Regions from separate parts of the Streptomyces sp. NBC_00691 genome, predicted to be linked through region 1. Evidence: riboswitches for the same ligand, from Rfam matches in the RefSeq annotation. Region 1 holds a riboswitch; the other holds the start of a gene.
What was found. Region 1 has a riboswitch for glycine ahead of gcvT (glycine cleavage system aminomethyltransferase GcvT). Riboswitches for the same ligand answer to the same signal wherever they lie in the genome.
Positions count from the first base shown of each region.

Region 2: linked by a shared signal. The riboswitch ahead of gcvP (aminomethyl-transferring glycine dehydrogenase) and the one ahead of gcvT (glycine cleavage system aminomethyltransferase GcvT) in region 1 are both predicted to bind glycine.

Region 1 is NZ_CP109007.1:5,621,904-5,627,084, forward strand. Features, by position in the region: gene glyA (serine hydroxymethyltransferase) at 1-1,251, opposite strand, end outside; gene gcvH (glycine cleavage system protein GcvH) at 1,276-1,653, opposite strand; gene gcvT (glycine cleavage system aminomethyltransferase GcvT) at 1,731-2,855, opposite strand; glycine riboswitch at 3,025-3,123, opposite strand; gene OG392_RS25575 (AAA family ATPase) at 3,275-3,937, shown strand; gene OG392_RS25580 (enhanced serine sensitivity protein SseB) at 4,109-4,849, shown strand; gene OG392_RS25585 (enhanced serine sensitivity protein SseB C-terminal domain-containing protein) at 4,934-5,181, shown strand, end outside.
Region 2 is NZ_CP109007.1:1,425,686-1,430,866, forward strand. Features, by position in the region: gene OG392_RS06320 (hypothetical protein) at 1-306, shown strand, start outside; gene OG392_RS06325 (DUF5999 family protein) at 639-845, shown strand; gene gcvP (aminomethyl-transferring glycine dehydrogenase) at 937-3,822, opposite strand; glycine riboswitch at 3,998-4,097, opposite strand; gene OG392_RS06335 (PRC-barrel domain-containing protein) at 4,211-4,576, shown strand; gene OG392_RS06340 (DNA polymerase IV) at 4,736-5,181, opposite strand, start outside.

The DNA.
Region 1 (5,181 bases):
CAGCGGGTGCTTGTCGGCGAGCGCCGTCACCCGGGCCTTCAGCGAAGCGGCCTTGTCGGCGTCGAAGCCGGGCTTCAGGGTCTCCGCGATGATGTCGCCGACCTCGGTGAAGTCCTCTGCCTGGAAACCGCGGGTCGCGAGCGCCGGCGTACCGATGCGCAGACCCGAGGTGACCATCGGCGGGCGCGGGTCGTTCGGAACGGCGTTCCGGTTGACCGTGATGCCGACCTCGTGGAGACGGTCCTCGGCCTGCTGGCCGTCCAGCTCGCTGTCGCGCAGGTCGACGAGGAGCAGGTGGACGTCCGTACCGCCGGACAGGACGGAGACACCGTGGGCGGTGACGTCGTCCCGGACCAGGCGCTCGGCGATGATGCGGGCGCCGTCCAGGGTGCGCTGCTGGCGCTCCTTGAACTCCTCCGAGGCCGCGACCTTGAAGGAGACGGCCTTGGCCGCGATCACGTGCTCCAGCGGGCCGCCCTGGAAACCGGGGAAGACCGAGGAGTTCAGCTTCTTGGCGAACTCCTTCTTCGCCAGGATGATGCCGCCGCGGGGGCCGCCGAGCGTCTTGTGCGTGGTGGAGGTCACCACGTCCGCGTGCTCGACCGGGTTCGGGTGCAGACCGGCCGCGACCAGACCGGCGAAGTGGGCCATGTCGACCCACAGGTAGGCCTCGACCTCGTCGGCGATCCGGCGGAACTCGGCGAAGTCCAGCTGACGCGGGTAGGCGGACCAGCCCGCGATGATCACCTTGGGGCGGTGCTCCTTGGCGAGGCGCTCGACCTCGGCCATGTCGACCAGGCCGGCCTCGTCCACGTGGTACGCGACCACGTTGAACTGCTTGCCCGAGAAGTTCAGGCGCATGCCGTGGGTCAGGTGACCGCCGTGCGCCAGGTCAAGGCCCAGGATCGTGTCGCCGGGCTGGGCGATCGCGAAGAGGGCGGCCTGGTTCGCGGAGGCACCGGAGTGCGGCTGGACGTTGGCGTACTCGGCGCCGAACAGGTCCTTGATCCGGTCGATCGCGATCTGCTCGGCCACGTCGACGTGCTCGCAGCCACCGTAGTAGCGGCGGCCCGGGTAGCCCTCGGCGTACTTGTTGGTGAGGACGGAGCCCTGCGCCTCCATGACGGCGACCGGAGCGAAGTTCTCCGAGGCGATCATCTCGAGCGTGGACTGCTGACGGCGGAGCTCGGCGTCGACGGCGGCGGCGACGTCCGGGTCCAGCTCGTGGAGAGGAGTGTTCAGAAGCGACATGAATCGATCCCTAGGGGTCTCGGGTTAGCCGGCGGTGAAGGCGGCGTACTCGTCGGCGGTGAGCAGGTCCTCCGGCTCGCCCGTGAGCCGTACCTTGAACAGCCAGCCACCCTCGAACGGAGCGGTGTTCACGAGGGACGGGTCGTCCACGACGTCCTGGTTGGCCTCGACGATCTCGCCCGTCACCGGGGCGTACAGGTCGCTGACCGACTTGGTGGACTCCAGCTCGCCGCAGGACTCGCCCGCGGTGATCGTGGACCCGACCTCCGGGAGCTGGGCGTAGACGACGTCACCGAGCGCGTTGGCGGCGAACTCCGTGATGCCGACGGTCGCGACGCCGGCCTCGGCGTCCGACAGCCACTCGTGCTCCTTGGTGTAGCGCAGCTGCTGGGGGTTGCTCATGACCTGATTCTCCTGGATCGAGGGAGTACTGATGAACGTGGGTCTTGCGGGGTGAGACGCGAAGTGAGACGGATACGTCACTTCTGGCGCTTGTAGAACGGCAGCGCCACGACCTCGTACGCCTCGTGGGTGCCTCGGATGTCCACACCTACACCCTGGGTGCCGGGCTCGGCGTGCGCCGCGTCCACGTACGCCATGGCGATCGGCTTTCCGAGGGTCGGGGACGGGGCGCCGGAGGTGACCTCGCCGATCACCACGCCGTCCTTGACGACGGAGAAGCCGGCGCGCGGCACCCGGCGGCCCTCGGCGACCAGACCGACGAGCTTGCGCGGCGGGGCGGTCTCGGCACGCTCGGCGGCCTTCTCCAGCGCCTCGCGGCCGACGAAGCGGCCGTCGTTCGTCGTCTTCTCGAACTTCACGACCCGGCCCAGGCCCGCGTCGAAGGGCGTCAGCGCGGTGGTCAGCTCGTGGCCGTACAGCGGCATGCCCGCCTCCAGGCGGAGCGTGTCACGGCAGGACAGGCCGCAGGGGATCAGCCCGACCGGCGCGCCGGCCTCGGTCAGCGCCCGCCAGACGCCCTCGGCGTGCTCGGGCTTCAGGAACAGCTCGAAGCCGTCCTCGCCGGTGTAGCCGGTACGGGCGATCAGCGCGGGTACGCCGGCGACCGTGCCGGGCAGGCCTGCGTAGTACTTCAGACCGTCGAGGTCGGCGTCGGTGATCGCCTTCAGGATGCCGGGGGACTCCGGGCCCTGGACCGCGATCAGGGCGTACGCGTCACGGTCGTCCCGCACCTCGGCGTCGAAGCCGGCCGCGCGCTCCGTCAGCGCGTCCAGGACGATCTGCGCGTTGGAGGCGTTGGCGACGACCATGTACTCCGTCTCGCCGAGGCGGTAGACGATCAGGTCGTCGAGGATGCCGCCGTCCTCCTGGCAGATCATCGTGTAGCGGGCGCGGCCGACGCCCACCGTGGAGATGTTGCCGACCAGGGCGTGGTCGAGGAGCTCGACCGCCCGCGGGCCGGTGACGGTGATCTCGCCCATGTGGGAGAGGTCGAAGAGACCGGCCTTGGTGCGGACGGCGATGTGCTCGTCCCGCTCGCTGCCGTACCGGAGCGGCATGTCCCAGCCGGCGAAGTCGGTCATGGTCGCGCCCAGCGAACGATGCAATGCATCGAGGGCGGTCAGACGGGGGGCAGTGCTCATGGGGTGGCTCCCGGGTCCCAAGGGCGTGATCGGTGACGAAACACATGACGGCGAGGACGTCCTCCCCATCTGTCATGGAACCTGAGAGGTTCACCGAGAGCATCTCGTCGCCGAGAGATCGGTTTGCACCTTGGGTGGGGACACAGGGTGTCCCGCTTTTCAGATCTGCCTCATCCACGCGGTACGGGGCCTGAGAGATTCAAGGGAGGGTCTTGCTCCTTCGGCGTCCGGACACGCCTGGTGTCCGGAACTCTCCCGCGCGGATTCGAGCGGCCGGTATGCGATTGTGTGGCGACTGTGCGCGCCTGGCGCGCACATCATTGCACGCGCGGTCGGCGGGGCACATCGCTTGTGTCCCATTACCGCTTCTTTACACTTTGTGGGCAAGGGTCTTCCCAGGCCCGGCAGGGGGAGAAGCGATGAGGTTCCAGCACACCGGCGCGTACGCGCCGAGTACCGGCATACCGTCCCAGCGAGCCCGTGCCAGGACCCGCGGCCGCGGGCGGATCCTGCGTGACCTGCGCGAGCGCGGCGGCCGCGGCCCCCGCGCCCTCACCTACGCCGCCGGCGACCTGGTGGTCGTCTCCGGGCTGCCCGGCAGCGGCAAGTCCACCCTCATGCGGCGCGCCGCCGAAGGCGCCGGCATCGACTCGCAGGACACCCGGGAGCGCTGGGACGCCCGGATGCCCCGCCTCCTGCCGTACGCCGTCTACCGCCCGCTGGTCCGGATCGCGCACTACGCGGGGCTGCGGCGCGCCCTGCGTTCCGGCGCCGGAGTGGTCGTCCACGACTGCGGCACCCAGTCCTGGGTGCGGGGATGGCTCGCCCGCGAGGCCCGCCGCCGCGGCCGGTCCCTCCATCTGGTCCTGCTCGACGTCGAGCCCGGCACCGCCCGTGAGGGGCAGCGGTCCCGTGGCCGGGGGGTCTCGTCGTACGCCTTCGCCCGGCACCGGCGGGCCGTCGCCCGGCTCGTCGCGGCGGCGGAGTCCGGCCGGCTGCCGCACGGCTGCGCCTCCGCGACCCTGCTCGACCGGGACGCGGCGGACATCCTCCGGAAGATCGGATTCCGCGAGGCGGCCTGACCCGGGCACCCACGACGTACGCGGGGCGGCCCGAGGCGGGTCGCTGTGACGCACGCCCCCTGTCCGGGAGTGCCCGTACACCTTCTTTTGGCCACGGCGGCGCCGGGGCGGCGTTAGGGTGCTGCCGGGGCGGCCGGTACGGCAGGCCGTGCGAGAAGGGGAAACGGGACCGTGGACGTGACGTGGCCGGGCAACGAGCTCGAAGAGGTCCTTGCCGCCTCCCTCGGCAACCCCTCGGCGGGCGCCCGCCTGGTCGAGGTCCTCGGCCGCAGCCGGGTCTGGGTGCCCCTGCCCAACGGCGGTGGACCCGACAGCCCGAATCTGGACCTCGCCACCATGGAGATCGACGGCGCGGCGTACGTCCCCGTTTTCAGCTCCGAGGAGCAGTTCCTCGCCTGCGTCGGCAGCCACATGTCGTTCACCGTCGCCCCGGCCCGTGACTTCGCCCGCGGCCTGCCCCCGCAGCTCGGCATCGCCGTGAACCCGGGCGGCGCCGTCGGCGTCCCGCTGCCCCCGCCGGCCGTCGCCGAGCTCTGCCGCGTCGGCCGCACCCCGCTCGACGGGCCCGCCACCGGCGGCCGCGTCCGGCTCTTCGAGCCCGACTGGCAGGACGACCCCGTCGACTTCCTCGCCGCCGCGTCCGCCGAGTTCGAGGCCACCGGGGTCGTCACCACCGCCCGCCGGGCGCTCGCCAGCGTCGAGGGCACCGAACCCGCCCTCTTCGTCGGCGTCCAGCTCGTCGCCTGGGACGGCGTCGACCGCAACGCGCCGCTGGACGCCCTCGGCCGGGCCCTCGGCCGCGTCGAATGCGCCTGGCCGGTCAACCTCATCCTGCTCGACATGGCACAGGACCCGGTCGGCGACTGGATGCTGGAGCGCGTGCGCCCCTTCTACCAGCGCGCCGCCGTGTGACGGACGGCCTGTTTAAGCTGAACTTCTCGACAGCAGGACAGACGTCGGAACAGACACGGTGACGGAAGAGGGGCGGGACCCAGGGTGAGCGCGTCAGGCACCGCGGCGACCGGACAGGTCGAGCACATGCTGCGCCAGGTGGCACCCGGACGCTACGACGCGTACGAGCAGCTGCTGCACGCCCTCGCCGACGGCGAGCTCTGGATGCTGCTCTGGCACGGTTCGCCCGGCTCGTCCGACGCCCAGTACGGGAACATGGAGGTCGACGGCTTCGGCTACGCGCCCTGCGTCACCTCCGCCCAGGAACTCGCCGCCTCCGGCTGGCACCGCGC
Region 2 (5,181 bases), 4.2 Mb from region 1:
TTCTTCGAGGGGCCCTACGTCACCGCGACGGAGCGGGCGCTGCTCCAGGCCGAGGCACTGCCCGGCCCGTACCAGCCGCGGCTGCTCTCCGTACCGGAGCTCTACATGCTCACCCTCTGGCTGCACGCCGACCCGGAGGCGGACGGCTCCACCACCACCCCGGCGGAGGCGGATCTCATGGTGCCGCTGGCACCCGCACCGCCGGGGATCGCGGCACACCGCCCGTACCAGGTCGCCGATCTCCTGCCCGTGCTCAGTACGCGCCTCGCGCCGCCGCCCCTCCTGGGCTCGGCGGCGCCCGCCTGATCCACCGCACGGGCGTCACCGCCCCGTGACCCGCCCGGGTCACGGGGCGCACTGCTGTCCGAGAACCGGGCCCGAACGCATCGCCCGAACACCCCTCCCGGACGGACTAGCCCACTGGGACCACTCCGAACCACCCAAAGAGACGGTGCAGTTGACCTGAACCGCCCCTGCGGGTGATGCGTCTTCCCAGGAAAGGACGAGCTGCCGCGAAATCCCTGCGGAAGACCGTCCATGGGGCAAGACTGGGAGAGGAACCGAACCGACCGACGGGGGCGGCGATGAGCGCGAAGAGCCGCAGGACATCCACTACGACGCAGCGAAAGAACCCACCCATGTGCCAGCACCAGCCTGCCTGTCCCACCGCCGACTCCGCCGACCGTGAGGCGGCCCGACTGATGGCACACCACCCGGAACAGGGCTGGAGCCTGCTGTGCAACGGCGTCCTCCTCTTCGAGGACACCGGCGAACTGCTGCCGGACGGGCAGATCATCGCCCCGCACCGGCCGTTGTCCGCGGGGCAGGTGACGACCGCCGCCTGACGGCACGCGCACCGCCGAGGGCCGGCCCGGAGACGTGCTCCGAACCGGCCCTCGATTCACACGCGACCGTCGTACGCGGCCACGATCGTGCTCAGTTGTCGTACTCGTCCAGCGGCGGGCAGGAGCAGACCAGGTTCCGGTCGCCGAAGGCACCGTCGATGCGACGGACCGGCGGCCAGTACTTGTCGGCGGCCGAGACACCGGCCGGGAAGACGGCCTCGTCCCGCGTGTAGGCGTGGTCCCACTCGCCGCCCAGCGCGGCCGCGGTGTGCGGGGCGTTGCGCAGCGGGTTGTCCTCGGCGGGCCACTGGCCCGAGGAGACCTTCTCGATCTCGGCCCGAATCGCGATCATCGTGTCGCAGAAGCGGTCGAGCTCGGTCAGGTCCTCGGACTCGGTCGGCTCGATCATCAGCGTGCCGGCCACCGGGAACGACATCGTCGGCGCGTGGAAGCCGTAGTCGATCAGGCGCTTCGCGATGTCGTCGACCGTGACGCCCGTCGCCTTGGACAGCGGACGCAGGTCCACGATGCACTCGTGGGCGACCAGACCGGCCGGGCCGGTGTAGAGCACCGGGAAGTGCGGCTCGAGGCGCTTGGCGATGTAGTTCGCCGCGAGGACGGCGACCTGGGTGGCGCGCTTGAGGCCCTCGCCGCCCATGAGGCGCACGTACGACCACGAGATCGGCAGGATGCCCGCGGAACCCCACGGGGCGGCCGAGATCGGGCCGACGCCGGTCTCCGGGCCCGCGGCGGGCTGGAGCGGGTGGTTCGGCAGGTACGGGGCGAGGTGGGCGCGGACACCGACCGGGCCGACGCCCGGGCCGCCACCGCCGTGCGGGATGCAGAACGTCTTGTGCAGGTTCAGGTGCGAGACGTCGCCGCCGAAGTGACCCGGCTTGGCGAGACCGACGAGCGCGTTGAGGTTGGCACCGTCGACGTACACCTGACCGCCGGCCTCGTGGACCTCGGCGCAGATGTCGGCGACGTGCTCCTCGAAGACGCCGTGCGTCGACGGGTAGGTGATCATCAGCACGGACAGCTCGTCGCGGTACTGCTCGATCTTGGCACGCAGGTCCGTGACGTCGACCTCGCCGTCGTCGGCGGTCTTGACGACGACGACCTTCATGCCGGCCATCACCGCGGAGGCGGCGTTGGTGCCGTGCGCGGAGGACGGGATGAGGCAGACGGTGCGCTGCTCGTCACCATTGGCACGGTGGTACGCACGGACGGCGAGAAGGCCGGCCAGCTCGCCCTGCGAGCCGGCGTTCGGCTGGATCGACACCTTGTCGTAGCCGGTGACCTCGGAGAGGCGCTCCTCCAGCTCGGTGATGAGCGTGAGGTAGCCCTGCGCCTGCTCGACCGGGGCGAAGGGGTGCATCTGACCGAACTCGGGCCAGGTCACCGACTCCATCTCGGTCGTCGCGTTCAGCTTCATCGTGCAGGAGCCGAGCGGGATCATGCCGCGGTCGAGCGCGTAGTCGCGGTCGGCGAGCTTGCGCAGGTAGCGCAGCATCGAGGTCTCGGAGCGGTGCGCGTGGAAGACCGGGTGGGTCATGTACGCGTCGGAGCGCAGCAGCCCGGCGGGCAGCGTGTCCTCGGTGGTGGCGTCCAGGGCCTCGATGTCGGCGGTCACGCCGAAGGCGCCCCACACGGCAGCGAGCTGGGCGCGCCCGGTGGTCTCGTCGCACGACATGGACACGTGGTCCGCGTCGACGCGGAAGAGGTTGACACCGGCCTCACGGGCGGCGGCCACGACCGCGTCGGCCTTGCCGGGCACACGGGCGGTGAGGGTGTCGAAGAAGGCACCCTGGGTGAGCTCCACGCCCCCGGCGGTGAGGCCGGCGGCCAGGATCGCGGCGTACCGGTGGGTGCGGCGCGCGATGCCCTGCAGCCCCTCGGGGCCGTGGTACACGGCGTACATACCGGCCATGACCGCGAGCAGCACCTGAGCGGTACAGATGTTGCTGGTGGCCTTCTCGCGGCGGATGTGCTGCTCGCGGGTCTGGAGGGCCAAGCGGTACGCGCGGTTGCCGTCGGCGTCGACGGAGACACCCACGAGACGGCCGGGCAGGGAGCGGGCGTGCTTGTCCTGGACGGCCATGTAACCGGCGTGGGGACCGCCGAAGCCCATGGGAACGCCGAAACGCTGCGTCGTACCGACGGCGATGTCGGCGCCGAGCTCACCGGGCGAGGTGAGCAGGGTGAGCGCGAGCAGGTCGGCGGCGACGGTGACGATCGCACCGAGCTCGTGAGCGGCGTCGATGAGCGGCTTGATGTCCCGCACGGCACCGGAGGCACCGGGGTACTGGAGGAGCACACCGAAGACACCGCGCTCGGCGACCTCGGCGGGGATGCCTTCGCTCAGGTCGGCGACGACGACCTCGACACCGGTCGGCTCGGCGCGGGTCTCGATGACGGCGATCGTCTGCGGCAGGGCGTCCGCGTCGATGAGGAAGACACCGTTCTTGACCTTGCCGACGCGCCGGGCGAGGGCCATGGCCTCGGCGGCGGCGGTCCCCTCGTCGAGCAGCGAAGCGCCGGAGGTGGGCAGACCGGTCAGGTCGGCGACGACGGTCTGGAAGTTCAGCAGCGCCTCGAGGCGCCCCTGCGAGATCTCCGGCTGGTACGGCGTGTACGCCGTGTACCAGGCGGGGTTCTCCATCACGTTCCGGAGGATCACCGGCGGCGTGAAGGTCCCGTAGTAGCCGAGACCGATCATGGGCGCGAGGACCTGGTTGCGGTCGGCGAGCGTGCGCAGCTCGGCGAGCACCTCGGCCTCCGTGCGCGCGGCCGGCAGGCCCAGCGCCTCGGTGTTCTTGATGACGTCCGGCACCGCGGCGGCCGTGAGCTCGTCGAGGGAGCCGTAACCGACCTGGGCGAGCATCTTGGCGCGCGCCTCGGCGTCGGGCCCGATGTGCCGCTGCTCGAACGGGATGCCCTGTTCGAGTTCGGAGAGCGGAATGCGGTTGGCGGTCATGTACGGAGGCCTCCTGGTCGTCACGACCTGCGAGGGGCACCACGGCGCGGGTACCCGGACGGCCTCCCCCTCTGTCATCTCAACCTGAGAGTTTCACCGGCACGCCTAGGGCACGCCGGCTTTCACCGTCGGTGAGAGCGCATGCCGTGGACACCGCTCTGCTTTCCAGAGTGACCTCGTCCGCGCGGTACAGGGGCCTGAGAGATTCCGGGGAGGATTTGCTCCTTCGGCGCCCTCCGGAAGGTTTCTCCGGGGGACTCTCCCGCACAGGGTCGACAGCCACAGCCAGCCTACCAGCGCGGTTGCGGCTTCCATCGCTCAAGTGGCCGACATCCCAGTTGTGCACTTTCGTAGGGGTGTAGAGCAGTTGCGACCAGTTGGAGGGACCGTGCAGACCGATATCGATCCGCGCAGCCTGATCGGCCGCAAGGCGTACGACCGGAACGGACACAAGATCGGAACCGTGGACGAGGTGTACCTGGACGACGCGACCGGCATCCCGGAATGGGCAGCGGTCCGCACGGGCCTGTTCAGCCGGGACGCCTTCGTCCCGCTCGAACCGAGCGAATTGATCGACAACGGCCTCCACATCCCGTACGAGCGAGCCCTGATCAAGGACGCGCCCGACTTCGGCGTGGGCCGCCATCTCTCCCCGGAACAAGAGCTCCAGCTCTACCGCCACTACAGCCTCGCCCTTCCCCCACCCCCCACGGACACCCCGGACACGGACTTCGGCCACCTGGCAGGCCAGTAACGGCCCACAGCCCCCTCCCCCGGCGGGGGGCAGAGCCCTGCCGGGACCAACGAAGTCCCGCCCCCGGGCGGGCCCATCGGCTCACCCGGCCAGAACCACCCCTCGATCCGGCCCGGCCGCCAGGCCGGGCACACCCCTGACGCCCGGCCGCCACCCCCCTCACCCCCGGTCCACCAACGGCAACGGCTCCCCCGGCTCGAGATCCGGATCGTCCACCGCGAAGGTCCGCACCCGCCCCGGCGCCGACCCCGGCTCCTCGAACCGCACGGTCACGCGTCCGACCCCGCTCCCCTGCACCCACCCCGCGCCGTACACGGCATGCCGCACGTCATGCCCGGGCGTCCAGCGCCGCTCCACGGGCTCAGGCGCCTCAGGCTCGACGGGAGCGGTCACCGCCGGCACGACAGGCACGGAGGACGCGGAGGACACGCCGGCACCCGCCTCGCCCTCCGCGCCCACCACCGAAGCCGCGGCAGCAGCGGCGGCCTCCGCGGCCGCCCCCTCCGCCTGAGCGAACAGATCCTCCTGCGTGTAGTCCGCGAGCCCGCTCACCCCGACCCCCAGCAACCGCACACCCCCGGTCGTGTCCACCGCCTCCAGGAGCC